DNA from 4 places in the Pseudarthrobacter ribosi genome. Region 4 is predicted to be linked to each of the others. Evidence: riboswitches for the same ligand, from Rfam matches in the RefSeq annotation. Region 4 holds a riboswitch; each other region holds the start of a gene.
The links. Region 4 has a riboswitch for cyclic di-AMP ahead of ACZYZ5_RS06230 (M23 family metallopeptidase). Riboswitches for the same ligand answer to the same signal wherever they lie in the genome.
Positions count from the first base shown of each region.

Region 1 (7,821 bases), on a different contig from region 4:
CGTTATTGAATACCCGGTCCGCGAAGACCCCGCGACCGCATCCGCCACAACAGAAGCCACGAGGTAAATCCGTGTTCAGCCTGACCGTCCGCCGCAACTTCATGATCGCCCACAGCCTCCCGCGCCCGGCCTTCGGCCCGGCCCAGGGCATGCACGGCGCCACCTTCGTCACGGAAGTGACCTTCCGCCGCCGGACCCTGAACGACGACGCGATCGTCCTGGACATCGGCGAGGCCGGCGAGGTGCTGGACGGCATCCTCGAAGGCCTGAACTTCAAGAACCTGGACGAGCACCCGGACTTCGTTGGCAGGCTCAGCACCACCGAGGCCCTGGCCCAGTACGTCGCCGACGCCGTGGCAGAGAAGATCCGCACTGGCGCCGACGGACGCGCGCTGGCCGGACTGGACGTCACCCTGCGCGAAACCCCAGACGCGTGGGCCAGCTACTCCCTCGACTTCGAGGCCAGCTAGGACTTCGGTGCCGGCCAGGAACACCGCCAGTAACAGGGTGCAGCGGGACGGCCTCCGCCTCCGCCTCGTGGTGCCCGGGAACGTGCGCCACAACTCGGGCGGCAACGTCTACAACGCCGCCCTCGCCCGGGAGCTTGCCGTTCTGGGCGTTGACGTGGACATCTGCCCGCTCGACGGCGGCTGGCCGGTCGGCAGCCCGGAGGACCGGCGGCGGTTAGCCGCGCTCCTGTGTGCCAGCGACAGCACCAACGACCGTGACGCCGGCGCCGGCACCAAACGCCAGGTCACGCTCGTCGACGGGCTCCTCGGCTGCGGGGCTCCCGGGGAACTCGCAGGCGCCGCGGCCGCCGGCCGGCCCGCCTGGATCCTGCTCCACATGCCGCTGGACGACACCGGGCACGGCGAAGCCGGACTGGAACGCCGGGCGCTGCGGGCCGCGGCCGGGGTGATCTGCACCAGTGGCTCCGCCGCGGCCAGGATCCGGGCCAGGCACGGGCTGGACGGTGTCCGGGTTGCACTGCCCGGCAGCGACGCCGCCGCGCTGGCCACCGGATCGGAGCCGCCGCATCTCCTCGCCGTCGCCGCCCTGCTGCCGAACAAGGACCAGTCCCTGCTCCTCGAGGCCCTGTCAGCCCTGACGGAACTGCCCTGGACCGTTTCCCTGGTTGGCTCCGACACCACGGATCCGGTTTATGCCGCGCGCCTCCGGGACACGGTGAATCGGCTGGGGCTGCAGGACCGCATCAGGATCCCGGGGGAGCTGCGGGGCGGGGCGTTGGAGGCGGAATGGGCCGCGGCCGACCTCAGCCTGCTCATCTCGCAGGCCGAAACCTTCGGGCTGGTGGTGACGGAGTCGATTGCGCGGGGTGTGCCGGTGGTCGTCCGGGCCGGCACCGGCGCCGTCGAGGCACTCGCCGCCGGGACCCCCGCGCCGACTCCCGCCGCGTTGGCGCCCGCCCCAACGGACACGGAGGGAGACGGCGCGGCACTCCTGCCGGGAACCGCCGTCGACCTCGGCGCGGACCCGGCTCCCCTCACGGAGCTGCTGCGGCGCTGGCTGTCCGATCCCGGCCTCCGCACCCGCTGGCGGGCAGCGGCGGTTGCCGCCCGGGACCGCCTGCCCGGCTGGGACGCCACCGCCCGCACCGTGCTGGCAGCCCTGGACCCGCGGCACGCCTGCCCGGATCACCCTGACCCGGAGCGCCCGGCCGCGCAGCCGCCGGGTACTCCGCAGGAAAAGCCCACCGCGGAAGATTCCCCTGCCGCGCAAGCTGGTGGACAATGACCCCATGACGCCGCAGCCACTCACCACGCAGCCCCTGACGGCGAATGTGCCGCCGGCCCGGACCCTTACCCGGGAGCGGCTCCGCGCCTGGGCCTGGCACAAACAGGGCCTGGACGGCTCGCTGTCCGGCTGCACGTCGGAGCAGGTCTTCGCCCGGGCGGGCTGGGCGCGCTCCGTGGGCGGAGCCAACCCCTACCTCACCCTCTTCGCCCGCGCTGGCATTCGCCGCGAACAGGTGGACAAAGACGTCCTGGCGCACCGGATCCTCGAACTCCCGACGGCGCGCGGCTGCACCTACGTCCTGGGCCGGGACGATTTCGGCTGGGCGCTCAGGCTGGGCAAGGATGCCGGCGAGGCGTTCCGGGTGCTTGGAAGGCTCGGCGTGGACCGCGGTGAAATCACCCTGCTGGAGGAGCAGGTGCTGCACACGCTCGCCGAGGCCGCCATCCCGATGGACCCGCGGCAGCTCAAGGAGGAACTCGGCGAATCCGTGCGAAACCTCGGCGAGGAAGGCAAGAAGAAGGGCGCCACGACCACGCTGCCCACGGCCCTGGGCATCCTGCAGTCCCAGGGACGGATCCGCCGCGTCCCGGCCAACGGCCGGCTGGACCAGCAGCGCTACGCCTACGAACTGTGGAACCTGCCGCCCAGCCCGCTCGACGACGACCAGGCCCGCATCGAACTGGTCCGCCGCTACCTGGGCTGGACCGGAGGGGCCACCTTCAAACAGTCACAGTGGTTCACGGCTTTCACGGTGGCGCAGAGCAAGGCGGCGCTGGCCGCCGTCGGCGCGGTCGAGGTTCCCACCGGCGACGGGGAGATGCTGTGGATGCTGCCCGACGACGTCGAACAACTCGCCGCCTTCCAGGAGCCGGACGAAGAACAGATCCAACTGCTCGCCGGAACGGATTCGATCGCGCTGCTGCGGCGCAATGCCGCCGATCTGCTGGCCGAGGAGGACCAGCACACGAATACCCTGGGTTCGCTGGCGCTGCAGGCGGACCTCCCGGACCATCCCATTTTCGACCGGGGCCGGATCATCGGGCTGTGGCAATACGATCCCGGCCAGCAACGGATCGTGCCCTGGGTGTTCCACGGCCCCACACCGGCGGTGAACCGGCGGATCGCCGAAGTCGAGGACTGGATCCGCGAGGACCTCGGCGACTTCCGGGCCTTCAGCCTCGACTCACCGGCCACCCGGCAGAAGCGGATCGACAACCTGGCGGCCGCCGCAACAGGCTCCGCCGCTGTCAGCTAGCGCCGGAAGCCCCAGGCCCGGGGAGCAGCGGTGGCGGGGGCTCAGGCGCCGCGGTGTCCGGCGAAGAAGTCCTGCAGCAGCGTCGCGCATTCCTGTTCCCTGATGCCGCCATACACTTCCACCCAGTGGTTGAGCCGGCGCTCGCGGAGGATGTCGAACACGGAGCCGGCGGCCCCGGCCTTCTCGTCCCAGGCGCCGAACACCACCCGTGGAATCCGTGCCAGCACCACCGCCCCGGCGCACATGGCGCAGGGCTCCAGCGTCACCACCAGGGTGCAGTCCGCCAGCCGCCAGCCGTCACCGGCGCTTCCGCCCCGGGCGCTGAGTTCCTGCAGTCGTGCCGCAGCCTCGCGGATGGCCACCATCTCCGCGTGCGCCGTCGGGTCCCCGAGCGCCTCACGCTCGTTGCGCCCGCTGCCGAGCACCGTGCCGTCGGGGCCGATAACGACGGCGCCGATCGGCACGTCCGCCGTGGACAGTGCGGCACGCGCTTCGGTGAGGGCAAGGCCCATCCATGCGGCATGGCGGGGCTCGGGGGAAGTCATGGCTCAATGATAGTTTCGGTACTAAGCAAGCTGTGCAGCAAAGCTGCCGACGACAACAATCGGGAGATGCCGTGAAAACCGGGCCGGAGAGCTGGATAACGCAGCATTGGGGCAAATGGGTGGTGCCCTACGCCGCGCTGTGGGTCACCATGCTGATCGGGGGCGTCGTGGTGGTGATCCTGGCGCTGGTGAGCGCGGAGGTCTATGACGACGTGGTGGATGACGCCGGCCTCGCCAACCTGGACCAGCCCGCTCTGGCGTTCATGGAACAGCTCCGCAGCCCCGGCCTGGATTCGTTCGTTACGGGCTTCACTAACATCGGCGGCGGGATCGGGATGCCCATCCTGGCCAGCATCCTCACCGCATGGCTCATCTGGGCCAGCCGGACCTGGCGGCCACTGATCCTGATCGGGGGTGCCGCAGCGGTTTCCGTGACCGCCACAACATTTGGCAAGACCCTGATCGGAAGGACCCGCCCGGACCACTCCGACGCCGTCCCGCCCTACGAAAACTCGCCGTCGTTTCCCAGCGGCCACACGCTCAACACCACAGTGGTAATCGGGCTGGTGGTGTATTTGGCATGCCTGCAGATCCAACGGACCTCCGCCCGGATCGGCCTGATCGCGGCGGGTGCGGTCTTCATCATCGCTATGGGCCTCAGCCGGGTCTACCTGGGCCACCACTGGATGACGGACGTGATGGTCGGGTGGGCCATAGGCCTGGCCTGGGTGGGGATGGTGATCCTGGCCCACCGGCTCTTCCATGTGATCCGGCATCGGGAGCACGCCGGCCCCGCGCCCACGTTCGACCACCCAGCGCACTTGCACGACGGCGCCGCTGGCGGCAGTGCCCCGGAGGGCAAGGACGACGTCGGCGCCCGCGGTCCCACGGGCGGGCCACCAGCCGCCGGGTGATAGTTTTGACCCATGCGCACTCTCGTTGTGGACCACCCGCTGGTCGCCCATAAGCTCACCGTTCTGCGGGACAAGAACACCCCGTCCCCGGTCTTCCGCCAGCTCACCGAGGAACTCGTCACGCTCCTGGCGTACGAGGCCACCCGCGAGGTCCGCACCGAACCGGTGACCATCGAGACCCCGGTCAGCACCACCATCGGCACCGCCTTCACCAAGCCCACCCCACTGGTCGTCCCCATCCTCCGTGCCGGGCTCGGCATGCTTGAGGGTATGACCAAGCTGGTTCCCACGGCGGAGGTCGGATTCCTGGGCATGGCCCGCGATGAAGAGACCCTGGACATCATTACCTACGCGGAGCGTCTGCCCGAGGACCTCACCGACCGTCAGATCTTCGTCCTGGATCCCATGCTCGCGACCGGCGGCACGCTGCGCGAGGCCATCAAGTTCCTGTTCAAGCGCGGCGCTTCCGACATCACCTGCATCTGCCTGCTGGCCGCTCCGGAAGGCCTCGCGAAGCTCGAAGAAGAGCTCGCCGATGCCAACGTGACGATTGTGCTGGCCTCGATCGACGAGAAGCTCAACGAGAAGTCCTACATCGTGCCGGGCCTGGGCGACGCGGGAGACCGTCTCTACGGCGTGGCCGGCTGAGCCAGCCGCGCGGGGCCGGACTTGGCTCCGCGGCCGGTTCAACCGGCCCCCGAGCCAGGCTCCCCGCAAGGGAGCCTGGTCTACCGGAATGTACCGCCCGGTACTAGCCTGAGCCCCATGGACTGGAAACTAGAGCTTGTTTTTGTGCCCGTGGCTGATGTGGACCGCGCGAAGGATTTCTACGTCAACAAGGTGGGCTTCAATGCCGACTTCGACGAGCGGCCCATGGACGGCATCCGATTCGTCCAGCTGACCCCGCCGGGTTCCGGCTGCTCGATCGCCATCGGCGAGGGCCTCTCGGACGCCCCGCCGGGCACCGCCCCCAGCCTGCAGCTCGTGGTCAGCGACATCCAGGCTGCCCACCGGCAACTCAAGGACCGCGGCGTGGACGTCAGCGACGTCGACGTGCAGGACTGGGGGCATTTCGTCTACTTTGCCGACCCCGACGGCAACAAATGGGCGGTGCAGTACATCCCCAACCGTCCTAACGGCTAGGCAGGCGGCCTGGCTGTCAGGTGTTTAGTACCAGTTCTTGGCGTAGTGGAAGTTCAGGGCGCCACACGGTGAGCCGTAACGATCCTGGATGTACTCCAGTCCCCAATTGATCTGGGTCCGGTAGTTTGTCCGGTAGTCGGCGCCCGCGCTGGCCATCTTCTCGGCCGGCAGGGACTGGACCACGCCGTAGGCGCCGCTGCTCGGGTTCGTGGCTGTCGTTTCCCAGTCCGATTCCTTGGTCCAAAGCTTCATCAGACAGGGCATCTGGCTCGGGGCCCAGCCATAGGAGCCCAGCTGGCCGGCCGCGTACGCCTGGGCACCGGCAGGATCATCGATGGCAACGGGGGCCGGCGCCGGCGCCGGGGCGGGAGCCGGGGCAGGCTCTGGTGCCGGGGCGGGAGCGGGGGCCGGGGCCGGTGCTTCGGCAGGCGCCACCGCGGCCGGCTGGGCAGGGGCATCGCCGCTGCGGGTGACGGCCTGGTTCTCGACGCGGACACGTTCAAAATCAAGGTGCGTCAGCGGATCCGCGGTGGCGGCTGCCTGCTTGGAACTGCCCGCATCGGCATTGCGGGCCGCCGTCTCGGAGGCCTGGCCGGCCGCGCCGGCCCCCACGATTACCGCGCAGGCGGCAACAACAACGGCCGCCCGGCGGCCGGTCGAGCCGGCGTGGTGGGCCAGCCGGGCCAGGGCTGATGCGGGCTTGGTCGATTCGCCGCGGTGGCGTGACAGCTCGGAGTTAGTGGAGTTTGCGGCGCCGTCAGGGCGCGTTTGTGGCTTGGATTCAGTCATGAATGCCTCTCAACGCCTGCGGAGTTAGCTGTCGGGTTCGGATGAGGTCACCCGGCCGCACGGAATCTCACGTGTCGGCTTCACCCCAAGGGCGCAATGTGCAGAAATGCCCGGGAACTCTGGGTTCCCCGCCTCTGCCTGTCCAGCGGAATCCGGGAGGCGGCAGAGCTTGGCGTACATCCGGATATACGGCCTTATTGGTGGCCGCACCCTAAAAACCGTACAGGAGTTGGATGGCTAAGTCACATTTAGGTAACGGAAATCCCGACGGCGGCGGGGCGGCTTGCTCCCTGACCAGCGACGATGGCTGGTTCAGGCTGCGGGAAAAGCCTCCGGCAGCCGAACGGTGAACTCGGTGCGGCCGGGCATCGAGGTCACACTGACGGTCCCGCCATGGGCCTCGACAATCGACTGCACGATCGACAGTCCCAGCCCGCTGGTTCCCTCGGCGGAAGCGCTCGTCGCGGGGGCAGTGGTAGTGGCGGCAAGTCCGGCGGCTGCCTCGGGCGACCTCGGCGGGTGCAGCGGACGCCGTGGAAGGGACCCCCTGCCGGTTGCCGGCGTCGCGAGCGCTACCGGGTTCTTGCGGGAAGCGTCCGCGCGCGTAAAGCGGGCGAAGACGCGGTCCACGAACTCGGGGGCAATTCCGGGGCCGTCGTCCGTCACGGTCACCACGGCATATCCGTCCGCGGACCGGTTCACACCGGTCACCACCGTCGTGCCGGGGCCGGTGTGTTTGCGCGCGTTGGAGAGCAGGTTGGCCAGCACCTGGTGCAGTTGGGTCGCGTCACCGCAGACCACCACGGGCTCTTCCGGTAGCTCCAGGTGCCAGACCCGGTCCGGGGCCATGACCTTCTCGTCGCTGACCGTCTCGATGGCCAACTGGGTGAGATCCACCTCGCTGAGCTTGAGCGGCTGGCCCTCATCCAGCCGGGCAAGCAGGAGCAGGTCCTCCACTAAAGTGGTCATGCGTTCGGACTGGCTCTGCACCCGGGCCAGGGACTTCTGGCCGTCAGGGGTGAACTGTTCGGTCATGCGCATTAGTTCGGTGTAGCCGCGGATGGCGGTCAGGGGCGTGCGCAGCTCATGCGAGGCATCCGCGACGAACTGGCGGACCTTCATCTCGCTCGTCTGCCGGGCTTCCAGTGCATTGGAGACGTTGTCCAGCATCATGTTCAGGGCGTGGCCAACACTGCCCACTTCGGTGCCCGGATGCGCTGCGGACGCCGGCACGCGCACCGCAAGTCCCACTTCTCCGGCGTCGAGCGGCAGCCGGGAGACCTGCGTCGCGACCTCGGAGAGCTGATCGAGCGGTTTCATGGTCCGGCGGATCAGCGCCGTCCCGGCCAGTCCGATGATCAGGAGTCCGCCCGTGGACACGAGCACCATGGTCCAGACCATGGTGGCCAGCGTGTTC
Region 1 is NZ_JBVAYZ010000011.1:98,363-106,183, forward strand. It holds gene ACZYZ5_RS12820 (zinc-dependent alcohol dehydrogenase) at 1-67, shown strand, start outside; gene ACZYZ5_RS12825 (6-pyruvoyl trahydropterin synthase family protein) at 72-470, shown strand; gene ACZYZ5_RS12830 (glycosyltransferase) at 478-1,755, shown strand; gene ACZYZ5_RS12835 (DNA glycosylase AlkZ-like family protein) at 1,760-3,013, shown strand; gene ACZYZ5_RS12840 (nucleoside deaminase) at 3,055-3,558, opposite strand; gene ACZYZ5_RS12845 (phosphatase PAP2 family protein) at 3,630-4,472, shown strand; gene upp (uracil phosphoribosyltransferase) at 4,485-5,120, shown strand; gene ACZYZ5_RS12855 (glyoxalase superfamily protein) at 5,238-5,615, shown strand; gene ACZYZ5_RS12860 (aggregation-promoting factor C-terminal-like domain-containing protein) at 5,640-6,404, opposite strand; cyclic di-AMP (ydaO/yuaA leader) riboswitch at 6,406-6,562, opposite strand; gene ACZYZ5_RS12865 (sensor histidine kinase) at 6,717-7,821, opposite strand, start outside.
Region 1: linked by a shared signal. The riboswitch ahead of ACZYZ5_RS12860 (aggregation-promoting factor C-terminal-like domain-containing protein) and the one ahead of ACZYZ5_RS06230 (M23 family metallopeptidase) in region 4 are both predicted to bind cyclic di-AMP.

Region 2 (7,821 bases), 160 kb from region 4:
GTTGTCCGGCCGCGGCGAGGCCGGTGCCCGGGCGGCCGAGGAGTCCGTGCAGCGGTCTGGGCTGGAGTGGACGGTGCTGCGCTGCTCCTGGTTTGCCCAGAATTTCAGTGAGCACTTTCTGCTCGGTCCGGTCCGAAGGGGCAGGCTCCTGCTGCCGGCCAATGGGGGCATAGCCGAGCCCTTCCTGGACCTGGACGACCTCGCTGAGGTTGCCGCCGACACCTTCACCGGCGACCGCCATGTTGGACGGCTGCTGGAGCTGACCGGCCCCCGTCTGCTTACCCTCCGGGATGTCGCGTCTGAACTGTCCGCCGCCACAGGCCGTCCGATCGCGTTCGCGCCCTGCACGGCGGAGGAATTTGCGGACGATCTCGCCCACGACGGGGTCCCTGTCGAAGAAGCGCTGCCATTGGCCGGGCTGTTCACTGAGATCCTCGACGGGCGGAACGCCTCCTTGTCCCCAGACCTCGCCCGTGCCCTGGACCGGAACCCCACCGATTTCAGCACGTATGCGAGGCGCACCGTTGAAACCGGCGTGTGGGACGCGCCGGCCAGTGCGGAACTGCGGTGAACGGGTGGCTGCCCGTGATCGCGGGTACCGGCTCCGCGGTCGCTGGAGGTTTCTACCTCGCCTTCTCCACCGTGGTCATGCCCGCCCTCCGACGGCGGCCGGCGCAGGACGCCATCGCAGCCATGGTGTCCATTAACGAGAAGGCTGTGAGGCCGCCGTTCATGATCCTGTTCTTCGGCACCGCTGCGGCCTGCGGAGCCGTCCTCGCCGTCCAGGCCACGGAACCACTGACCCATTCACCCGTCAGAGTCGCCGGGGCGGCAGCCTACCTGGCAGGGTGGGCATCCACCATGGTCATAAACGTGCCTCTGAACAACCGTCTGTCCAGGACCGGCGGCCGGTCGGACCGGGAGTGGCACGGCTACCAGCAATCCTGGAATCCGGCCAACCACCTCCGCGCTGCCCTCTCCATCGCCGGCGCGATCGGGCTGCTGATCCCCTTCCACCACCCCTGACAGGAGAATGAGACACTCCGGGCGTAGCGCATGCGGGGTACGGAATCCACTGTTGACCCCTCGGCAAGCAGGCCCGCCGAGACTGTATTGCCGGGCCGAGCGGCATGGACGAAATAGGTGCGCGGCTCAGCGCCCACCATCGGTTCGGTTCGGGCCGGTGCCATGCGCGGCTCGGTCCAGGGGCTGACGGGGTTGAACGTTCATCGGCTGAACCCTACGGTGCTGTCATAAACGTTCAATGAACACGTTGGGTGCGACGCGGGGAATGGCCCGAGCTGCGGGCGTCAGGTCCCGGCATCCGGAGCGGCGGATGTCGCCGGGCCGGGAAGGACTCCGCCTTCGAAGTGAAAGCTGAGCAGCTCGGCCCGGAATTTGACCGCGTCGAGGAACCCGGTCAGGGCAAGGTCGGTTCCGGGCGTCTTCCCGGCCAAGCCCCTGAGTGGGCCGCCGGCCGTATCCGTAGCCCGCAGAAGGGTCATCCCGGTGTAGTCCGTAAGCGTGAACGTGCGCACGACTTTGAGCAGTCCCGCCGGCAGGCCGTACGACAAACTTATGCCTCTGCCGGGAACCAGGGAGACCCGAAGGCGGAAGGTCCGCTTACCGCCGGCCGGCGTCCTGTGAGACAACAGCGGCAGGTGCGTTGCACCTGCCACTGTTGTCCGGACTCGATCTGGCTGCTACGCGTTTACGCGTACGAAGGTGGATCCTCCGAGCCAGGAGGCCGGGTGCACGATGGTTTCGTTGACGCCGTTCATGCCACTGCTGATGGCCTGCCCGTCACCGATGTAGATTCCCACGTGTCCCGAGCTGATCATAAGGTCACCGGCCTGAGGGCTTGCTACAGGAGTTCCGTACTGGTGGAACTTTGCGGGGCCGATATCGCCTACCGGCTTACCGATGGACCGAAGGGCTTTTTCCACCAGGATGGTGCAGTCCTGGGTGGCTCCGAGCTGCGCCTGGGCTGAGGCAACGAGGGCGGCACCGACTGCGCTGCCCTGGACTGCGGGTGCTGCCGCCGGAGCAGGTGATGCCTTCGGCGTGATCGATGCGGACGCGGCATTGATGCCCATGCCCGACGGCGGGGTCGCCTGCGGGACAGTCTGGGGAGCCGCCGGGCTGGCCTGGGCCGTTGCCGGGCTCTGTCCCGCCGCAGGGATCAGGATCTGATTCCCGGGGTAAATCACGGAGGAGAGTGAGAGCGCGTTGGCGGATATGACCGCGTTCAGTCCCACTCCGTATCGAGCGGCAATGGCACCGAGAGTGTCACCGGGCGCAATGGTGTGATGGCTGCCCTTAGCGGAAGGTGCGGTGGCTGCCTGTGCCTGGACATTGGGGCTGGCGGAACCGTCCGGGGCGTACGCGCCAGCTTGTGCAGGTGCTCCGATTCCGAAAGCGAGGCCTGATGCGACGGCGACGACGGCGGCCGGTCTGGCCAGGGATGATGCGTGGGCTTTCAGGGAAAACGACAGTCCCTGTAGAGCGGGGGACTGTGTCGGGGTGGCGCGGTGGCGCGCCGGAATGGACATGCGTGACATGGTGAGTGCCTCTCCCATGCCTGCGGGGTGAGCTGTCGGGTTCGGATGGGAGTCACCCGGTCCTGCCCCGTAATGATCGGGAGCCGCAGGACTTAACCCCTAGGTCTTGAAGCCAAGACCGGTAAAAAGTGGGTCCCCCGTCCCTGCCATTTGGATTCTAGAACGGATCCCGATGAGCGGCAGGGCTCGGCATTCTGCACGGGAATGCCCTGACTAAACCAGGGCACCCGTAGAGACTACCCCGGCCACCCGGGCTAAGTCACATTAGGATAACGCCGTTGCCGGCCGTCCCATGATCGATTCACTCCAACCGAGATAGCATCGTGGATCAATGCTGGCTTGGCCAGTGATGCCTGGCCGAGGTTCCGGCGCGCCAGTCGTCCTGTTAGACTTCCTCGACTCTGGGGCGGTGCCTGAAGGGAGACCCGGATGACGCTTACGGACGGGCCGTGGACGCCCGATGATCCGTGGTGGGTGAGGGATAACCTGCGTGAGGCCATCGACCATCTAGTGGAGCAGGGCTACACGGTCAGCGGCGGCCACGGCGAGGACCCGGAGCTCATCGACCCCGGGGGCTCAGCGATCCAGACCTGGCGGGAAGACTATCCCTACGGGGAGCGGATGTCTCGGGAAGAGTACGAGCTGGAAAAATACCGTCTGCAGATCGAACTGCTGAAGTTCCAGTACTGGGGTCAGGACCGCGGCCTGAAAGTCGTTATCGTCTTCGAGGGCCGGGATGCCGCAGGTAAGGGCGGGACAATCCAGCGATTCACCGAGCACCTCGATCCCCGCTACGCCCGGACGGTGGCGCTGAGCAAACCATCGGAGCGGGAACAAGGCCAGTGGTATTTCCAGCGCTATGTCCAGCACCTCCCAACCGCAGGCGAAATCGTGATGTTCGACCGGTCCTGGTACAACCGTGCCAACGTGGAACGGGTCATGGGCTTCTGCACCAACGAGGAGTACGAGACATTTATGGGGCAGGCGCCGCTCTTCGAGAGGATGCTCGCGGACTCCGGAATCCACCTGACCAAGTTCTGGTTCTCCGTCACCCGGCACGAGCAGCGTACCCGCTTCGCGATCCGACAGATCGATCCTGTCCGGCGCTGGAAGCTCTCACCCGTGGATCTTGCTTCCCTGGACCGATGGGAGGACTACACGGAGGCAAAGGAAAAGACTTTCCTGCGCACCGACAGCGACCACGCACCGTGGATCACCATCAAATCGAACGACAAAAAACGAGGGCGGATCAACGCCCTGCGCTTCTTCCTCAACCAGTTCGACTACGACGACAAAGACACAGCGGTCGTGTATAGCCCGGACCCGCTCATCGTACGCCGCGGCCGCGAAGCTGTCGGTGACTGAACGGGCCGCTCCTGGCGGACACGCTCAAGCACGCAGGCGCCGAACCGTCCCGCCGCTGAGGCAGTGACTGTCCTGAGTCCATCGGGTTGGTTCATGAGCCTTCTGACGCCGCGAAGGATGCAGCTCATCTACTTTCGAGCCTCATGAAAGTTGCCGAAGGGTTACGCAGTCCGCAGTCCGGCGGTCCCCCGGTAACGCAGCGCCCGTTCTGTTTCCAACCACAGTTCTCCGGCGGCGTCGGACTTTCGGGAGAGTTGGTCCGGAGGCGCTGAAACTGCTAGGACCGATGCGAGGATTAGTGCCGATGCCGGGGCAACCGGGTGAACTACCGACAACAACGGTTTCTTAGGGAGGCATGCGTCGTCAGCCGAGGAACTGGAAGAACGCCGCCGCGTCCTCGGGACCCGCCCCGGGCGCGCAGGAACAAAAAGAGAACCCCGCAGCGCGGGCGCTGCGGGGTTCCCCTGTGGCTGGATGCCGGTTACTCGGAACCGGGTTTCTGTTCCCGGTCCCGGAGGTTCTTCTTGATCTCGTCGAACTTCTCCTTGATGACCCGTTCCGCCTCCGAGAGGGTTTTTCCCGCGCTGCTCAGGGGATCCTTCTGGAGATAGACGTTCTGACTGACGGGCAGGTCGTACTCGTCCTTGAGGTGCGTGCCGCCGCCCACTCCCTGAAGGGACAGGTACACCATGGCGTCCGTCCGGGCAACGCCGGAGAGTGTTCCGAAGACAACTGTGAAGTCGTTAGATTCAAAGCTCACAGTATGACCGATATGGCTGCGGTCCAGGTCACCGGCTGCTACCGGCTTCTCGGACTGACTTCCGCTGTAGCTCATGAACTTCTCCTAATAGTCGAGGGACACGTACCACTGCAGTCTATCTACGGAGCCCGGCAAGGTCCCGCGGTTCCGCTTCCGGTGAAGCAGTCGCGGAAGCGTTCAGTACCTCCTCTCAGGGTGCTGCCCGCGACCCCCGCATCGTCACCAGCAGCCAGACCGTTCGGGGGGACCGGCCACAGGATCGCCAGCGCAAGAACCGGCACCAGAAAGACGCCGACGTCGGGGAACTGGCGGACGACGACGAACAGGTGGGTGTCGAAGCGGGCGGGGGCGTAGCTGAGGCACAGCCACAGCGCGAACCCGTCGAGGGCGAGTGCCGCGGCGGCCCAGGCCAAGAGAATGCGCCGATGCCCGGCAGGGGCATATCGCCGCCGCACCAGGAAACGCAGCACCAGCCACAGGCTGAGCAGCTCCGCCAGCAGCAGTCCGAGCGCGACGGCCCAGCTGTAGCTCTGCAGCCAGTCCTCGTGCACCACCGCCGGCACCGGCGCCTGGCCGTGGAGAATCCGCAGGAGGTTGGTGTCGATCGCCTTCAGCCGCGACGGGGCAGCCGCGTCATTGCCGTTGATGACCAGGGCGACGCCAAGCCGGGCGGACGGAACCATGGCCAGGTAGGTGTGGCTGTTGCCCCATTCCCCCTGATGCTCCAGGAGAAGGGGCAACGTCCCCTCCGGGACGGGCGGTGCTGCGGGATCGGCGGACTCCACCAGCGGCCGGGCGAACCAGCCCATGGCGTAGTGCTTGGATCCGTCCACCTGCACGCGCGGCTCGAACATCGCCTCGATGCTCTCGGGCTGGAGGATCCGGGCGTCGCCGTCCCGGCCGCCGTCGAGCAGGGCCATCAGTTCGCGGCTCAGGTCCTCGGCCGAGGAGTACATCGTGGACGACGGCATTCCGGTGGTGGGAGCGGGGACGTCGGTCTGGCGCCACCAGGCGCCGAACCACCGCGAGTAGCCGGCAGCCGCGTTGTCTGCGCGGGCATCAGCCCGGGTCGGATGGCTGTCGGCCATCGCCAGGGGTCCGAAGACGTGCTGCTCCAGGTAGTCGCCGAACGGCTGGCCGGAGACGGTCTGCACGAGGAGGCCCGCGGTGTTGAAGTTGGCGCTGGCATACCGGAAGGCCGTGCCCGGTTCGCCGGCCAGCGGGGATTCTGCCAGGGCCCGCACCCCGTCTTCGAGGGCTTCCGGGCCCTGCGCGTCGGAGGCCTCGAAGGCCGTGTCCTTTGAGGCCATGCCGCTCGCCTGATGGAGCAGGTGGCGGACGGTGATGGCTGACGAACGGCTGTCGTCCAGCGTGAACCAGGGCAGGTAGGTCCGCACCGGCTCGTCCAGCCGCAGCCGGCCGGCCTCAACCTGCTGCATCACGGCGATGGCGGTGAGGGTCTTGCTGGTGGAGGCCAGCAGCACCGGCGTCCGCGGGGTCAACGGCCGTCCGGAGTCATCAGCGCGGCCAAAGCCCGCAACGTGCACCCGGACCCCGTCCTTCACGACGGCGACGGCAGCGCCCGGAAGTCCGAGGACCTCGATCTGCTCCTGCAGGAAGGAGTCCAGTTCCGCGTAGGCCTGCTCGGGATTCGCGGGTCCGGTGGCCGGCGCGGCGGAGGGGGCAGGTGCCGGCGGCGTGGCGCCGCCAAGGATTGCCGCGGCCAGGAAGCACAGCAGGAGCCAGCGCGATGATATGGATGTTATCCGCATGCCCGCACCTGCACTTCGGCTGACCGTCTCTTCACGGTATGACCGGGTCAATGGGAACACAATGGCGCGCACAGCGCCAGAGGTGGCTCTGACCGACGCAGCCTTCGTCTGCCGGCATCGTCCGTCGGACTGGGGCTGCCTACGAGGCACATATCCGGAAGGCCGACGGGACATTAGCGACGATTAAATTGGACGCCTCGTTCAACGTCACGGGCACCGAAACGGGCAAGCGACGCTCACGGCCTCGTGCACGCTCTGCGGGGGGCTCACGACGGGGCGGCCGGTGGCTCGATCTTTCGCGGAGTAAGCCTCAGGGATTGTCAGGCCGCGTTCTTCCATGACCGCGCTGAGGCGGGTGGGTAGGGCTCGTTAAGGAAGCCCTGCGCAAGCGGCCGGACCGGCTCGTGGTCGGAGAGGTCAGGGAGGCCGAGAGCCTGGACATGCTCATTGCTCTGAAGTCGGGCCTCCCCGGTATTACCTGTGGGCAGGGAGGACAAGGTGCCCTGAACCGTCTTTCCTTCAGGAGCTTCTGGGAGACGTTTCGAACGAGCACGTTGCGAACTGAGCGGCATCATTCGTCGATTGTTGCCCCGACAAAGCGCAGTCGCAAGCGGCAAGGATGTAAAAACAGCGAGGACTGGAAGACGACCGTAGAGGACACGGTCAGCAGCCCTCCGACTTACAGCGAGCCCACCAAAGCCGACTCTGTAGAGCAAGAGCCGCTGCTTTCCTGGGCCGGTACCGGCGCTGTGGCGTGGCGCATCAAGAGCCATAGTCCGGGCGTCACAGCCTCCGCACGCGACGCTCCAGCTTCGACTAAAAGTATTCGGTCGTGATTTTGGCTTGCTCACTTCCTCATTCAGACCCACGGAAGGAGAGGCACTCAATCTTCAGCAATCCGGCTGAAGAGACCTGGCAAGCGACAGCGAGCTCGGCAAATACGCCGTCAACGCCATCATTGAGATCGCGTCCCGCTAGGCACTTTAGAACCTCAATCTGGTATCTCGTGATTGTGCTACTAAAAGCAGAACCGAAGAATGTGCGTATTCGATTCCTGTGTGCCCCGGATTGTTCGACTAGAGGGCGCCGACGACGAGGGGTGATGCGACCAGTTTCTGTGCGATCCAGACGCGTTCCAGGTAATCGCGGATTGGGTTGCCCTGGTTATCAATGTCGGATGACCGGGCCAAATCAATGTCGCGGAGTGGTCCGTCGGGTTGCCACGAGACTCTCAGTGGAAACTGCACCTGAGCGTTGTGTTTTTGGGTAAGTTGTACATACCGAATCGATCCGGACTGGGGCTCGCGCAGCACCCAGGAAACGGGTTCTCCGGCCTCCCGCAGGATTGTGCCGCTAGGCAGGT
Region 2 is NZ_JBVAYZ010000004.1:80,977-88,797, reverse strand. It holds gene ACZYZ5_RS05515 (NAD(P)H-binding protein) at 1-571, shown strand, start outside; gene ACZYZ5_RS05510 (anthrone oxygenase family protein) at 568-1,026, shown strand; gene ACZYZ5_RS05505 (hypothetical protein) at 1,311-1,574, opposite strand; gene ACZYZ5_RS05500 (LysM peptidoglycan-binding domain-containing protein) at 1,704-2,579, opposite strand; cyclic di-AMP (ydaO/yuaA leader) riboswitch at 2,564-2,734, opposite strand; gene ppk2 (polyphosphate kinase 2) at 2,991-3,926, shown strand; gene ACZYZ5_RS05490 (hypothetical protein) at 4,408-4,761, opposite strand; gene ACZYZ5_RS05485 (serine hydrolase domain-containing protein) at 4,806-6,458, opposite strand; partial or broken gene ACZYZ5_RS05480 (ATPase, T2SS/T4P/T4SS family) at 6,824-6,934, shown strand; gene ACZYZ5_RS05475 (hypothetical protein) at 7,535-7,821, opposite strand, start outside.
Region 2: linked by a shared signal. The riboswitch ahead of ACZYZ5_RS05500 (LysM peptidoglycan-binding domain-containing protein) and the one ahead of ACZYZ5_RS06230 (M23 family metallopeptidase) in region 4 are both predicted to bind cyclic di-AMP.

Region 3 (7,821 bases), on a different contig from region 4:
AGGGAGCCGTAGGGATCACCCAGCCGGCGGGCGAGATGTTCGGCCTCATGGACCACCCCGAAGGCGCAGACCAGAACGACCCCGACGATGAGCACGAGTGCAGTAATCAGTAGCCAGGTAGGAACGGGTGCCTCAAGCAGGGGCCCGGCAACCACCAACCCGACGACGGCACCCCAACCGACCACGAGCCGCGAGATGGCGACGGGCGAGAAAATGGATCCTGCAGTAGAGGAAACCACGGGTTGAACCCCATTCCACGGGGCCGTCCCCGTGTCTATCGAAACGAACGGGCCGTCCCGTCCGACGCGCTGGTGTCACACTCTGCGGATCATGCTACTGCAGGGCCGCCACGACCCCCGGGCGGACCCGCAAAATACAGGCATGGAAATCAACGAACCCAGCACCGTCGCCGAGCACATCACTCCACCGCCAGGCAGCGTCCTTTATCGGAACGACTCGCTGCGAGTTTGGCTGCGCCCGGACCTAGAGCCGGACATGGCTCGCAGGGACGATTCAGCTCCGCCTTCTGCCGATCGGGCCCACGCCACTCCGGATGGGCCCGTTCAACGAGTCGAGCTCAGCAGCGACAACACTGGAGACGAACCGGTCCGGTGACAAGGCACGCACGATGCATACAATGCTCCTATTTGTCAGGGCGCTCCCGGGGTGGGCGCAATGAACCTTGACCGTTCCGGGAGTATTCCCCGTCATCAAAGTTGAAACTCCAGTCTGAGTCATTTTCTTCCTCATTCTTGGTCGCTCGGAACAAGGACAGGCTATGGGGAAAAGCGGCCTCATGCGCCGGGTACACAGCACCGAAACAGGGCAAGGAACCCGGGTGCGGCGGCGAAATAGGAGCTTGCCGGATCGGGCACTGTGACACACAGCCGTGGCCGTTCCAATAATTCTTCCGCGATCTCCATTGGCGTCATCAAATGACGTCTGCAACAAAGTCAAAATACCGCGTAGATACGGAATCAGAGGTTTACCCGGGCCCCTGCCGGAATGGGATGGGCCTAGCTTCCCGGCCGGCGTTCCACCACGGCATAGGCCTTTTCATCGAAGAACTCCCAGTCGGTAATCACCATAAAGCCGAGGGCGTCCACGCGGTCGTTCAGGACATGCACATCGAACCCTCCGTCGCGGGGCTCGGCGTCCCAGGTGGAGACGCGGACCTCACCGTTTTCCAGCACCAGCAGTTCGGTGTTGACATTGAAGTCCTCCGGCGGCTGACTGCTCAGCTGGCAGATGGCGACACAGTGCCTGGCGACATCGGGACTTTTCATTTCGAGCCTCCGCTTCGGGGAACGGTGATGGCATCATCCTATGCCTGGGGCCGGTTCCGACGGGGTTCATAGCACGCCGGTAAGCACAGCCCAACCGGAGCTCGATGTGACACTCCGTAATCATTCCGTTACCGTTGTTAGGTGCCTGTTGTTTCCGAGACGGGCTCTCCCCAGCCGATTGCCTAACTCTGCCGCGGCCCGGGGGTAACTCGCAGCAACGTCCGGCAGAGACGGGGAAACCAATTTTGACCCGCTGTTCTCCAGGGGTCTTGGGGTGAAGCCGCACGGCCCGTCATGATCGGGCCAGCGTGCGGCCGGGTGCCTCCCATCCGAATCCGACAGCTCACCTCGCAGGCATTGGGAGAGGCTTCTTAAATGACTTTCAGCAATACCCGTGCGCCCAAACGCGCCGATCTTCGCAGCAAACGCCGCACCGCCGGCACCATTGGCCGCCAGGCCGCAGTGCTTGTAGCCGCTTCCGGAATGGTGCTCAGCAGCGCCATGGCCGCGAATGCAGCCGATGCACCGACCGAGCGGGACTCCGCTCCTGCGTCGGCCGTTGACGTCAAGGGCCAGGTCTCCGCGCCGGTTCTGGCGGACTCGACCGTCCAGATCACTTTCGAGCGTCCGGCTGTTGAGACCACACCGGCGCCCGTCGTCGAGGCGCCCAAGCCCGTGGCCGCTCCGAAAGCCCCGGCAGCACCGGCACCCGCCCCGGCCGCCGCCCCCGCCCCCGCCAAGGCAGCCGTGAACGTCCAGGCCGCACCCGCCGCTGCCCCCGCCGCTGCCCCGGCAGCCGGAGGAGCCAATGCCACCATGCTGGCCGTAGCATACGGCCAGATCGGCATCACGCAGGACTGCACCGCGGTAGTGGAGAAGGCCCTGAATGCTGCCGGAATCCCGGTGGGCAACATCGGCCCGCAGGCCTTCCTGAAGTACGGCAAGGTCGTCGCCTCCCCCCTGCCCGGCGACATCATCGTCCAGTCCGGCCACGTCGCCATCTACGCAGGCAACGGCCAGGCGATCAGCGGCGGCATGAACGGCGTCAACGCCACCATGACGCACCCGCTCTCCTGGCTGACCGCCACCGGCTCCGTGACGTTCGTCCGCGCCGGCTAGCAGCACCGCCAGCAGCACATCGAAGGCCGGTCGATCGGTTGCCTTGGGGGCAGCAGATCACCGGCCTTCTGCGTGCCCGGCGTCCGGCTCCACTGAATACCGCAGCAGTACCACGCCGTTACCGAACGTGCGGCTCTCCTGCAGCCGGAGCGGAGTCACCGCATCCGTCTCCTGGAACAGGGCCTTGCCCCGTCCGATCAGGACCGGGTGCACATAGATCCGGTACTCATCGATCAGCCCGAGCCGCCGGAACGACCCCGCCAGATCGGCGCCGCCGAGCGCCAGATCGCCGCCGGGCTGTTCCTTGAGCCTGGCCACCTCTTCCGCGACCACGTCGTGCACCACCTCGGTATCCCAGCCGGCCGACGTCAGGGTCCTGGAATAGACAATTTTGGGAATGTCCCGCCAGATCCCCGCGAACTCGACCATCGGGGCAGGGCTTGAGGGGTCTTGGTCTGCCGTCGGCCAGAAATCGGCCATCAGCTCATAGGTGATGCGGCCGTCCAGGAAAGCGCCCATAGTCCGGAGCTCGTCGTTGAAATGTCGGTGCAGTTCATCATCGACCAGATGCCAGCTCAGATCCTGCTCCGGACCCTCAAAGAATCCGTCAAGGGATACCTGCATCATAAAGATGACCTTGCGCATGACGGGCTCCTTCTGTTCGCTGCCGACTGGGGTTCCAGCGTACGCCGCACCCTTCAGCCGCGGCAGGGGAACCGGACCGCGCCGGCCGCGGCCCCCGGGATTAGACTGGAGGAGTTGCCTTTCACGGTGGCTCCGCTGCACGGCGTGCTGCGGGAACTCCGGTTCCAGCATTGGGAGCCGGCCGGCTGATCCCGGGCCCGCAGGTGTGGCCACTTGCGCTCGGGTCCCACCGGTAGAAGAATGCAGGAAATTTGAAGCCGCGCCCGCGGTTCTTTACTTTCGGAGGAAAAGCATGCCCACGAGCTTGCCTGAGGCGTCAGCCGACGTCGCGCCCCCGTTGATGTTCCGGGGTTGAGACCGGTGGAATCCTGGGGACCCGGCCGGCACTACAGCAGCGGCCGGCACACACAAGAGTCCGCCCGTGGGGCCGGGCCACGCCTGCTGCGGTTCACAGGCGGGATCCGCCCGCAGTTCCTGGTTGCACTGGTGACCGTCCTCGGCCTGATCACGGCCGGGGCTGTTTACGGCACCATGCAGGCCAGGGGACCGGTCGACGCCGGGGCTGCGCCGGTTGCGTCGGTGTCCGCCTCAGCTGGTGCCGCCGACCCGCTGTCCGCCGCCGGCGGCTCAACGCCGTCGGCAGAACCCCCGACGCCGACACCCGCCGTCGTCACGCCCCCCGCTCCCGCCATCGGGCCGGAACTGGACGCAGAAATCAACGCCGTGATCGCGGCCAACAGCGGCTACCAGGTGGGCGTGGCCCTGATCGATGTGGCTGACGGAACGGTGCACGAATACGGGGACAAGACCAAGTTCGTGGCCGCCAGCACCGGGAAGATCCTCGCCGCCGCCGCCTACTACCATCTGGTGGAAACCGGCAAGGCCTCGCTGGGGACCCCGATGGGGGCATCCACCGCCGGCCAGCAGATCCGGCAAATGGTCCAGCAAAGCAACAACGATTCATGGGCGTTGATCCTCGCCGCCGTGGGCCACAGGGGACTGATCAACTATGCAGCCTCGATGGGCATTCCCTACGACCGGACCGTGAACACCCTGACAGCCGCAGAGATGGCAACGATTCTGTCCGAGCTATACAGCGGCCGGCTGCTGAACCCCGCCAACACAGCCCAACTACTGTCCCTCATGCAGCAGACCAACTACGAAACGCTGATCCCGGCCGCCGCACCTGCGGGGGTCAGCGTCTTCCACAAGTACGGGCTGCTCAACGGGAACCTGCACGACGCGAGCATCCTGGTGCGGGGGGAGCGGGCGTATGTGTTTGTCGTCTACACGCTGGGCCGGGACGCCGAGGCTACCCGGGCCCGCGTCTTCCACGAACTCACCAGCACAGTCGCCGCCCGACTCTTCTGACGAAAGCGGCCGTTCCCCCAAAGAACCCACAACCGTACGCTGGAGAAGGGAGGTGAATGCCATGAAAGCAGCCCAGGGAGACCGCATCATCATCCGTGGCACCACGGTCGAGTCGTCCGACCGGCACGGCGAAATCCTGGAGGTCAAGGGGGCCGACGGGGCCCCGCCGTATCACGTCAGATTTGACGACGGCCATGAGACCATCCTGTTCCCCGGCGGCGATTTCGTCGTCGAAAGCAGCAAGGGCGCCTGACCGCGGCTAGAAACTCGATGAACTGCCGGAGCCGGAGAAGCTACCGCCGCTGCTGCCGTAGCCGGTGGTGCTGCCGCCCCCGCCGCCGCGGGCGCTGCTGACACTGCTGACCCCGCTGGTGAAGCCAGAGTTGAACGTCGGCACGGAGAGGAAGTAATACGAGGGGTACACCGTGCCCAGAATGCTGGGTTCGTACGTGCGCCCGTATTTTGCCTTGCTTCCGGCCTGTGCGTCCTCCATCTCCTGCTGCATGAGCCGGGCTTCCTTCTCGTTCTTGGTGAAGCCGGCAATCACGGTATCGGCATGGTTCTTGAGCAGCTCGGAGAGGTGCGTGCGCGCGTCCCGCAGCCGGTCCAGGGCCGTCTCGGGCGTGATTGTTCCGTCCGAGAGCTCCGCGGTCCACCGTTCGATTTCCCGGTGGTTTTCATCGCGGAAGGAGCGCAGGGCGGCGGCCGTCGCGGAGTCGCCCTCGGCGTTGCGCTTGCTGAGCATCTGTTCGATCGCGGCCAGGTCGGCGCGGAAGGGCGCCAGCTGCCGGTCCCAGGCGGGGGCCCAAGCTGAGCCGCGGTTAAGTAGGGCGTTGGTGTCGGCGATAACGTCGTCGAGGGCATCGAGTTCCGCCGCGGCGTCGGCGTAGCTGCGGACCAGCTTCAGGTTCGGCCGCCTGCTGAGGTCCTTGGGCGACAGGGCATGGACCTGGTTGGCGAGGCCGGTGGCGGTGTTGTACTTGGTCATGAAGGTCCGGTGCTTCTCGAGGACCGTGCTGCCGTAGCGGGAGGCCTCCGGGATGGTGCCGGCGTTGAGGTCCGTGACCTGTAGGTCCAAGCTGACGTTGGAGTAGCTGACGTCGCCGCGGGCCAGTTCCTTGCGGCTATCCACCCGGGTCCGCCAGCGCACGATCAGCCACGTGCCGGCGCCCGCCACGGCGGCCGCAATACTGGTCCACGCCACGACGAGGAAGGCCGTGGAGCGGTACCAGGGCTGATTGATCAGTTCGGCGCCGCGCTGGATTCCGGCGACGGTGCCGTCCGTCCACTGGGCGTCGCGAAGAAGGTCCTTGGATGCGTCCTGGATGTCCTCGCGCTGTCCGGGCGAGACTTTCCGGTCTTCACCCATGTAGGTCCCCACGTGCCGGCCCACCGGGTCCAGGGCGAAGATAAAGAGTCCGTTCGCCCACTTTTGTCCGTCCTCGCTGATCCACTCCGGATGTTCGGAGCGGGCAAACCGCAGCACCTCCTCGTTGAGGTTGTCCGACGCCGAACCGTTGTAGGTGTAGACGGCCACCTTGGTGGGCTGGTAGAAATCGATCGCCTGCACCGCCGGCAGGAGGGTGTTCCGGTCCAGCACACCGGCGCGGTCCTCCACGACGATGTCCACCGGCGTGACTGCCTGCGCCGCCGGCCCGGTTCCGACCAGCCCGATCATCACCAGAGCGAGGAGGCCCAGGACTTTCCGTACGATTCCCATTTCCCGAGCGTAGTGCCTGCCGCGGGCCGCGTCGACGTGCCCGCGCCGAGCGGGGACCTGTCTTTCGGAGGCGGCGCCCGCTAATTGTCAGAGCCGTCCGGAGTCGGCGTCAGTGCAGGTCAGGGCGCCATGGGCCGAAAGACACCATGACGGCGCCCCCAGGTTGCTACATACTGGCGGCATGAGTCCAGAGGCGAAAGAACCGGAGCCGGCTGTGCCCGAACCGGCACACCTCCGGCAGCAGTACCCGCAGCAGAACCGGCCCGGCCGGTGCCGGGAACACCGGCGGGCACGGGGACCGCAGCAGAACCGCGGCGGCCGGACCGCGCCCTGCTCGCTATTCTTGCCGCGGTTTCAGTGATCGTGGTTGTCGCCCTGATTGTTGTGTTCACCCGTGGCGAGCCGGTGCCGGTGGACGAGGCCACCCCCGCCGGGGTGGTCCAGCGGTATGCTGCCGCCGCGATCGCCGGGGACGAGACTGCCGCGGCCGCCTATCTGACGGATGCCGCCAAGAACCGTTGCAGCACCAACATGGAACGGATGCCGGGGGACAACCTCCGCGTCACCCTCGTCTCGACGATCGAGCGGCCAGCCTCGGCGGACGTTAGGGTGCTGATCACCGTCTCCGAGGGCGGCGGGCCGTTCGGAAGTGCCGAGTACCAGATCGAGGACGGCTTTGACCTGGTCAAGACGGGGGACAAATGGCTGATCGACAGGGCTCCCTGGCAGCTGACGGTGTGCCAGAACGCGGCGGTGAAGTGATGGGCGCTGACTCTGCTGTGGGCGGAGCCCAGCGGACCGTGCGCCGCCTCATCACCTACTTGCTGCTCTTCGCCCTCGTGGTGATCGCCGCCGTCGGGCTCAGCGGACTGTTGGGACGACTCCTCGAGGCGGGCACCGTGCTGGCCGCCGGGGACGTGGCCGGGCTGGCGCGTTCGCTGGCCTTCGCCCTGATCGGCGGGCCGCTGGCCGCGCTCCTGTGGTGGGTTGTCTGGCGCCGCCTGGACGACGAGGCGGAGCGGGCGTCCGTCGGCTGGGGCCTGTATGTCACGGGCGCCTACGTGCTTTCCCTGGTGCTGGCGACGAGCAACCTGCTCAGCACCGTGACCACGCTGATCGGCGGCCAGTCGCTGCAGTGGCGCCCGTCCCTGGCCACCGGGCTGGTGTGGGCAGCCGTCTGGGTCTGGCACCGATGGATGTGGCGGCGTCCGGACAAGCGGCCCGTGGACATAGCTGACGCCCCCACGGTCCTCAGCAGCTACATCGGGCTCGTGATAGGGGTCAGCGGCGCCGTCTCAGCCCTGTCGATCCTGCTCGATGCCGCTCTGCGGGGGGCGCTGGCGGCCGCGACGGTGGGCAAGCCCTGGTGGGTGTCCGCGCTGCAGGCCCTCGTCTGGGCCGCGGGCGGCGGGCTGGTCTGGTGGTGGCACTGGAAGCACGACGGCGGCTGGCGGCTGCGCGGTGATCTCGCCAGCGTCGGGCTCATCGCCGTCGGGGTCCTCGGCGCCGGCGTGCTGACCCTTGGCGGTGCCGGGGTCACGGTGTTCGTCCTGCTGCGGCTCGCCTTCGACCGCACCGAGGGGATGGACCAGCTGCTCGAGCCGCTAGCGCCGGCCGTCGCCGCCGCAGCGATCGGGTCACTGGTCTGGGTGTACCACCGCGGGCTGGCCCGCGACAGTT
Region 3 is NZ_JBVAYZ010000003.1:203,361-211,181, forward strand. It holds gene ACZYZ5_RS04575 (calcium:cation antiporter) at 1-239, opposite strand, end outside; gene ACZYZ5_RS04580 (hypothetical protein) at 1,017-1,286, opposite strand; cyclic di-AMP (ydaO/yuaA leader) riboswitch at 1,456-1,657, shown strand; gene ACZYZ5_RS04585 (C40 family peptidase) at 1,662-2,405, shown strand; gene ACZYZ5_RS04590 (dihydrofolate reductase family protein) at 2,463-3,050, opposite strand; gene ACZYZ5_RS04595 (serine hydrolase) at 3,537-4,421, shown strand; gene ACZYZ5_RS04600 (DUF1918 domain-containing protein) at 4,483-4,674, shown strand; gene ACZYZ5_RS04605 (DUF5129 domain-containing protein) at 4,681-6,141, opposite strand; gene ACZYZ5_RS04610 (LpqB family beta-propeller domain-containing protein) at 6,499-6,903, shown strand; gene ACZYZ5_RS04615 (DUF5671 domain-containing protein) at 6,843-7,821, shown strand, end outside.
Region 3: linked by a shared signal. The riboswitch ahead of ACZYZ5_RS04585 (C40 family peptidase) and the one ahead of ACZYZ5_RS06230 (M23 family metallopeptidase) in region 4 are both predicted to bind cyclic di-AMP.

Region 4 (7,821 bases):
CCAGTCCACGGGCCCGCCGGTACCGGCGGGCTTCCGGGCGGGCCGTTTGGGGGCGGGCTTGTCTTTGGGTCCCGCCAGCTCCGGGAGGGGCGTGCCCCAGGGCAGGGTGAAGGCCGGGACTGTTTCCCCCAGCTGGACTCCATGCGGAGGGACCACCAGGACGCCGTCGGCCGCGGCCAGGCCGCGCATCATTCCCGGCCCGGTGTGCTGCGCCGGAGACGCCATGCCGTAGAGGAGCCGGAAGGGCATCAGCCGGGTCCGGCCGGGGTCAGGGTCGATCATGGAGCCGCAGGGCACCTCGGTGACGGGCGGCGGGGGCCGGTGCCCCAGCGCCGCCAGGAGCGGGGCGCCGATGGTTGACAGTGCCATCATGGCCGCGAGCGGGTTGCCCGGCAGCCCGATGATGAACCTGCCGTCCGGCAGTTCGGCCAGCACGGCGGGATGGCCAGGACGCATCGCGATGCCGTCGATCAGCAACCGTCCGCCGAGTTCGGCGACCGAGCGGCGCAGGTGGTCCGTCCCGGACCGGCCGGTGCCGCCCGTGGTGATGACGACGTCGGCGGGCAACCGTTCAGCGCCGGACCGGACGGGCATCCGCGGTTCGTCGGCTCCCCCGGGTTCGGCCTCCGGGTCGGTGTCCTCGAGCGCGGTCAGCCATTCAGCGTAGCTGTCGCCGATTTTCGTTTCGCCGGCACAGATCCCGCCGAGCATTTCCACGACGCCGGCAAGCTGGGGGCCGAAGGTGTCGCGCACCTCCCCCGGCCGGGGGATCCCGGCCGTGATCACTTCCGAGCCGGTGAACACCAGCCGGACGACGGCCTTGCCCAGGACCGGCAGGGTGTCGTGACCGGCGAGGGCCGCGAGGGCCAGGTGGGCGGGGTTGAGCAGGGTGCCGCCCTTGATCAGCACTTCTCCGGCGGCGGCTTCTTCCGCGGCTTTCCGGGTATGCTCGCCGTTTCGCGGCTCGCCGGGCTTCGCTCCGCCGCCGAGCTGCAGGACCGGCAGCCCGTCCTCGTCGGCGGCGATCGTGCCGCTTTCGCTGCGCAGCACAGCCTTCGCTCCGGGAGGAATCAGCCCGCCCGTGACGATCGGGCTGGCCTGGTGGGGCGCCAGCCGCTGGCCGGGTTCCGCGAGGATCCACGGTCCGCTGCCGTTGACGGCCCAGCCGTCCATGGCGGAGGAGGCGTAGTGCGGCATGTCCACGAGCGCCGCCACATCGGCGGCGAGTTTCCGCCCCAGCGCGTCGCGAAGGGCCACGGGTGCGGCGGGAATGGGGGTCGCGCAATCGAAGGCAAGCTGCCGGGCTTCCTGCCAGGTGTGCGCGAGGTGCCGATGAGGCGCAGGCTCATCCGCCGCGGCAGCTGTACTGCCGTGAGGGGGTGCAGGCGTCATGCTCCGGAGGCTTCGCTGGCTGCGTAGTCCTTGGCCAATTTCCGGGCAACGCCCATCGCGGCCTGCATCGAGACGGCATCCGTTGCCTGGCCGGAGCCAGAGGCCAGCCCTGCCGCAAATCCGGCAATGAAGGTTGTCAACGGCGCGGCGGGGCGCACCACGGAGTGCGCCGCCACCCCGGCGAGGGCCAGGACCTCGTTGACGTCAACCTCGACGTCTTCCAGTTCGAGGGCCTGAAGCAAGGCACGGCACCAGTCTTCGAGTGTTTCATCCTGGCTTTTCACCGTTTGCCTCCAAAGTCGAGTTCAGCGGGGGGAACCCGGGCCGGAGGCCTGGGTTATGGCTGTCGCGGTGATGGCTGTGGAAGCCATGGCCGTCAGCCGGACCGGTCACCCCCAGTGCGGAGGCATCGTCCCAAGTATCCACATCATCCGTAGACCCCCGGGGGACGCTGACCTCCCGCACCTCCAGCCTAGCAAGAAGGGCGAATATCGAGGCGTTTTCGAGCGTGCCGCGCTGCCTGGCGTCGGCCACACACCGTTGTAGCGCATCCGTGCTATAAAGGCCGACCAGGGGCTGCCGGCGCCCGTCAGCAGACACGGCCATCAGTCCGTCGCCCGGAGGGGCCTCCGCGGCGGCTGCCAGCAGCGCTGCGATGGCGGCGCCCGCCCCGGGCATGTCAACGGCGAGGACCAGGGTCATCGGTGCCGCGGCAGGGAGGCGGGGGTCCCGGCTGCGGTGCTTTTCCAGGGCGGAGACCCCGGCGGCGACGGCTGCGGCGGGGCCGGCGAAGGCCGGCTCCTCCCGGCAGCTCAGCACTCCCGCGGGCAGGGTTCCCGGGTCGGGCCCGACGACGGCCACGGCGGCCGCGCCGCTCGCGGCCTGCAGGGCGCGCTCCAGGAGGGTGGCGCCGTCGTGCATCAGACCGGATTTGGGCACGCCGCCCAGCCGGGACGACCGGCCCCCAGCAAGAATGACAGCGTCGAAGTCCACCGGCCCAGCCTAGCTGGCTATAGGTCGCGTCCTGGCGCAGCGGCCGGGGCACACCGTATCAGGCAGCGGATTCCGGCAACAGGAACGGGTCCCAGGCCGGCGTCGGCTTCTCCAGCTCCTTGATCTGCCAGGTCGTGCCCTTGGGCGGCGCGGGGCTGAAGTTGAGTTTCCACCCCATTTCCCCGGGGGTGTGGTCGCCTTTGGCGTTGTTGCACCGCAGGCAGGCCGCGACGAGGTTTTCCCAGGAATCCGCACCACCCCTGGATTTGGGCTGGACATGATCGATGGTGTGGGCGGCTTTGCCGCAATACCCGCAGCGGTGTCCGTCCCGGCGGAGCACCCCGCGGCGGCTCACCGCCGTCACGGTGTTGTACCGGGGCCTGATGTAGCGATGCAAGAGAATCACCGAGGGCCGACCCAGGACGTCCTGCGGCCCGACGACGGGATCGTCGCCTTCCGCCACAACGCTGGCCTTTCCAGTCAGCACAAGGACGAGCGCCCGGCGGAAGGTCACAACCGCCAGCGGTTCATATCCAGCATTCAGAACGAGTGTGCGCATCCGCATACCTCTTCACGGCCGCACCCGCCAGGGGCACGAGGGCCGGCTGCCCTCTGCATGGTCGGGCTATGGATCGACAAAACAAGAGTAAACATGGACATGCCAATTCACCGAATCTTTTTTTGCCCGCCCGGCCCGTGTCCGCTGAAGTTCACGTCCTGGCAACGCAAAGGACCCCTGCCGAATGGCAGGGGTCCTTTGCGTTGCGAACAGTTCTTACTTAGCCGCCGACGCGGATGAAGACGGGGCCGGAGCCGACGTTGACGCTCTGCAGGGAAGTGGTTCCACCGTTCCAGCCGCCGTGGACGGCTCGGCCGTTGCCGACGTAAACAGCGATGTGGGCCATGCCCGATCCGCCGTTCTGGTAGTAGGCGAGGTCGCCCGGCAGTGCCGCGGCGGCGCTCACGGTGCGGCCGAGGGACAGGTAACCTGCCGGCCAGCCGTGGTAGTTGATGCCCGCAGCAGCCAGCGAGTTCGTAGCAAGGCGGGTGCAGTCCTGGCCGACGCCGAGCTGGGCGTAGGCGGCAGCGGCGATCGTGGCGCCCATGCCGCTGGCGACGGCCGGAGCCGCGGTGCTGGCAGCCGGAGCCGCGGTGCTGGCAGCCGGGGCTGCGGCGGCGGCGACCTTGGTGCTGGCGGTCTTAGCCGTGTTGGCAGCTGCGGGGGTCTCCTGGACCTTCACAACGGGCTTCGGGGCCTCCACGACGGGAGCCGGCGTGGTGGTGACGGCCGGCTTCTCGAAGGAGATGGCGATGGTCGAAGCAGCCGAGATGGTCGCCGGGGCGGCCGACTGGACTTCGAGGGTGGAAGCGGAGGTGGACTCGCGCTGAACGTTGGCCTCAGCAGCGTTGGCTGCGATACCGCTGGTCAGGACGAGGCCGGAGGCTGCAGCGATAACTGCGGCCTGGCGACCCACGCCACCGGCGTTGTCGCCGACGGCCTTGGCAATGACGGCCAGCGAGTTGGTCTTGGTGACCTCGGCGCGGTGCCGTGCGTTTGCACGAGTAGTCATTAAGTTCTCTCTTTCGTGATCCTGGGTCCGCGCTTTTTGGGCGCAGGCTGAGGACGCTCCGGCATCTTGGGGGTACGCCGGATCGCCCCGAAATGGGTTACTTAGCGAAGGGTGTACTGCGAAGACGCGCCAAAAGCGGGAACTGCTTGCAGGTGCATGGCCTGCGGGCCGGACTCAGCAGAGATTGAGACGGCGGCGTGAGATCCATTCCGGGCGCCAGAAAGGGCACTGCGGAGGTTGGATTTCAGCGGGCTCGTAAGAGCCGCGCAAGCGCGGTGACGCGCAGCATTGTGGCGTGAAGACACGAAAGTAGCCTCTCCCAATGCCTACGAGGTGAGCTGTCGGATTCGGATGGGAGTCACCCGGCCGCGCTGCTTCCTGGGAAGCTTTGCGACTTAACCCCAAGGCCTTCTTTCGAAGGCCAAAATTGGTTCCCCCGCCCCTGCCAGACGATGTCATGCGAACGGACCTTGAGCGGTGGCAGAGCTAGGCAATCCACTCAAGAGCGCCAACTTCGGAAAAGTTGGCGTAGGTCATACGGTACAGCAGTTGGGGCACAATGTCACATTCAGATCACGGCGTGTCATAAGAATGCGAGAGTGTCCCATCAGCTCTGTTAGAGCCAGCCGGTCGGGTCGACGACTTCGCCGTTGACCATGACCTCGAAGTGAAGGTGGCAGCCCGTGGAGGCGCCAGTGGTGCCGCTCATCGCCACGGCAGCGCCGCGGGAGACCTGCTGGCCCACCTTGACGCTGGCGGAGGACAAGTGGTTGTAGGTGGTCTCCAGGCCGTTGCCGTGGTCGATCACCACACGGTTTCCGCCGCCGTAGGGATGCCATCCCGTGAAGGTCACCGTGCCGCTGGCGGCCGCAAGGACGGCAGTGCCGCACTGGGCAGAATAGTCCTGGCCGCGGTGGAACTCCCCGGAGCCGCCGGTGATCGGGCTGACGCGGTATCCGAAGGGCGACGCCGTCTTCAGTTCGCCCAGGGGCGCCCCGAGGCTGCCCGACGAGGCTGCGCGGGTGATGGAGTCGACCGACTGGGCGCTCAACAGCTGCTTGAGCTTGCCGTCCGGGTCACTCTGGGTGGTGACGGCGGTGCGGTTGAAATCAATTTTGGCCTCGGCAGCGGTGACGTCCGGCTGGACTGCGGCAGAGATGGATCCGGCGGCTGACCCGGCGTCCGTGGCCATCACGGGGCCCGTGGCCGGGACGGTGACGGTGAGGACCAGTCCCGTGGCGGCCAGTGCGATGCCGGCCTTTTGCCCCACGCCACTGGCGGCGGCGAAGTCCGTTACCTGGCGGAACGGGCTGCGGCGGCCTCTGCGTTCGTCGCGGTGCGCGTCACGGGGGCGGTCTGCCGGGACGGCGACGGCCGGACGCGGCTCCGGTGCGGGACCGGTCGCGCGACGGCGGCCCCTGACGATCTGGGTGGTCAAAAACGGTTCCTCTCTGGAGAGCCTGCGGAGTTAGCTGTCGGATTCGGGTCAGAGAGATCAATGACCCGGTCCGCCGTGGCAAGCATCCAGCACAGAGGCATCAAAGGAGGTCCTCGGTCGAGTGTGCTTGCCGCTGACGGACTTCACCCCAAGGCTGTTGAACAGCCGGAAGTGGTTCCCCCGCCCCTGCCAGAAGGTGATCCTGCGACTGATCCGCTGGCAGAGCTCGGCTTCGGATCAGATAACGCTTTGGTATCGGTACTAGTGCTCAACTATAGGCGATTAAGCCGTCCAGTGATAAATCCGTTATCGACCTGTGCACATCTCATGGGAGGTCCCACGAGTGGCCCGGTTAGCGGCTGTTAACTGACGGTAACAAAGACGTGCGCCGCCACCTCGGGCGGGAGCTCCAAAGCGCCCTCGATGTCGGGCACCCGTACCGAGATGTATTCCCCGACCCGCTCCAGCGACACCAGTGCGCCGGGGCGGATGCCGCCCTCATCAAGCTGGACGAGCAGTTCCGGTTCGACCTGGATGGGCTCGGCGAGCCGGCTGACCCGGATCCGGGAATCCGGACCGTAGCCGGCCATGGCCTCCAGCAGGTTCACGACGCCGTCGGCATAGGGCTGGGAAGGCAGTCCGCCCAGCTCCGCGAGGCCGGGAATCGGGTTGCCATAGGGAGAAACGGTGGGATGGTTCAGCAGTTCGAAGATCCGCCGCTCCACCCGCTCACTCATGACGTGTTCCCAGCGGCAGGCTTCCTCATGGACGTAGGCCCAGTCGAGCCCGATCACGTCGGCCAGCAGCCGCTCGGCCAGGCGGTGCTTGCGCATGACTTCGATGGCACGTTTCCGGCCTGTTTCCGTCAGCTCCAGGTGGCGGTCGCCGGAAACAACCACCAGCCCGTCACGTTCCATCCGGCCGATGGTCTGGGAAACGGTGGGGCCGGAGTGGCGCAGCCGCTCGGCGATGCGGGCGCGGAGGGCGACGATGTTTTCTTCTTCAAGTTCCAGAATGGTCCGAAGATACATCTCGGTTGTATCGATCAGATCCGTCATTCAGCTCAGCTCCTCGAGCGCCGTCCTTGCGTATTCCCACCGTACCGCGTGCCGCAGGCGCCCTGGCGGGGTCCGCCGTACGTTCGCAGGCCAGCTTAGCCTATTTTGAATTACTCCGGATAATCTCAGTGACCGGACTATGACGGGCTCTTTTGCCTCCCGCGCCGGGCAGTCAGGCAGAATGAAACGCAAGGCTCCGCTGCAGCCACGCTGCCGGGCCACCTCCCGAGCCACACTTTTTGTACCAGCCGAAAATTGGAGCCACTGTGAGCGACACCAGCATTACGATTCCCGCAAACCTCCTGCCCAAGGACGGCCGGTTCGGCGCCGGACCGTCCAAGGTCCGCCCGGAACAGATGGAAGCCCTCGCCGCGGCGTCGCAGCTGCTGGGAACCTCCCACCGCCAGGCGCCGGTCAAGAACCTCGTGGGATCGGTCCGGAACGGGCTCAGCGAGTTCTTCCGCGCCCCCGAAGGTTACGAAGTCGTCCTGGGCGTCGGCGGATCGACGGCGTTCTGGGACATCGCCAGCTTCGGCCTGGTGGAGAACAAGGCCCAGCACTTGTCCTTTGGCGAGTTCGGCTCGAAGTTCGCCTCCGCCACCAACAAGGCACCGTTCCTAGCGGACTCCACCATCATCAAGTCCGAACCCGGCACCCGCCCGGCGGCCAGGGCCGAGGCCGGCGTCGATGTTTACGCCTGGCCGCAGAATGAGACGTCCACCGGCGTTGCCGCTCCGGTCCAGCGTGTGGCTGGCGCCGACGCAGGCTCCCTGGTCCTGGTTGACGCCACCTCGGCGGCCGGCGGACTGGATGTCGATGTCGCCGAAGCGGACGTCTACTACTTCGCCCCCCAGAAGAACTTTGCCTCCGACGGCGGCCTGTGGCTTGGCCTGTTCTCCCCGGCGGCGCTGGAACGTGCGGCGCGGATCAAGGCCGGCGGCCGCTGGATCCCGGACTTCCTGGACCTCCAGACGGCAATCGACAACTCGCGGCTGAACCAGACCTACAACACCCCGGCCCTGGCCACGCTCGTCACCCTCGACGCCCAGGTGCAGTGGCTCAACGCCAACGGCGGACTGGACTTCGCCGCGGCCCGGACCGCGGATTCGGCCGGCCGCATCTACCGCTGGGCCGAGGCCTCGGAGTACGCCACCCCGTTCGTGGCGAAGCCTGAGGAACGCTCCAACGTGATCGCGACCATCGACTTCGACGACTCCATCGACGCCGCGGCGATCGCGAAAGTGCTCCGCGCCAACGGCATCGTCGACACCGAGCCCTACCGCAAGCTGGGCCGCAACCAGCTCCGCATCGCGACCTTCGTGGCGATCGAGCCGGACGATGTGTCGGCGCTGCTGGAGTGCATCGACTT
Region 4 is NZ_JBVAYZ010000004.1:242,114-249,934, forward strand. It holds gene ACZYZ5_RS06205 (molybdopterin-binding protein) at 1-1,392, opposite strand, end outside; gene ACZYZ5_RS06210 (DUF6457 domain-containing protein) at 1,389-1,676, opposite strand; gene mobA (molybdenum cofactor guanylyltransferase) at 1,660-2,385, opposite strand; gene ACZYZ5_RS06220 (HNH endonuclease) at 2,444-2,944, opposite strand; gene ACZYZ5_RS06225 (NlpC/P60 family protein) at 3,165-3,956, opposite strand; cyclic di-AMP (ydaO/yuaA leader) riboswitch at 4,266-4,424, opposite strand; gene ACZYZ5_RS06230 (M23 family metallopeptidase) at 4,573-5,394, opposite strand; cyclic di-AMP (ydaO/yuaA leader) riboswitch at 5,399-5,611, opposite strand; gene ACZYZ5_RS06235 (iron-dependent transcriptional repressor DtxR) at 5,757-6,452, opposite strand; gene serC (phosphoserine transaminase) at 6,719-7,821, shown strand, end outside.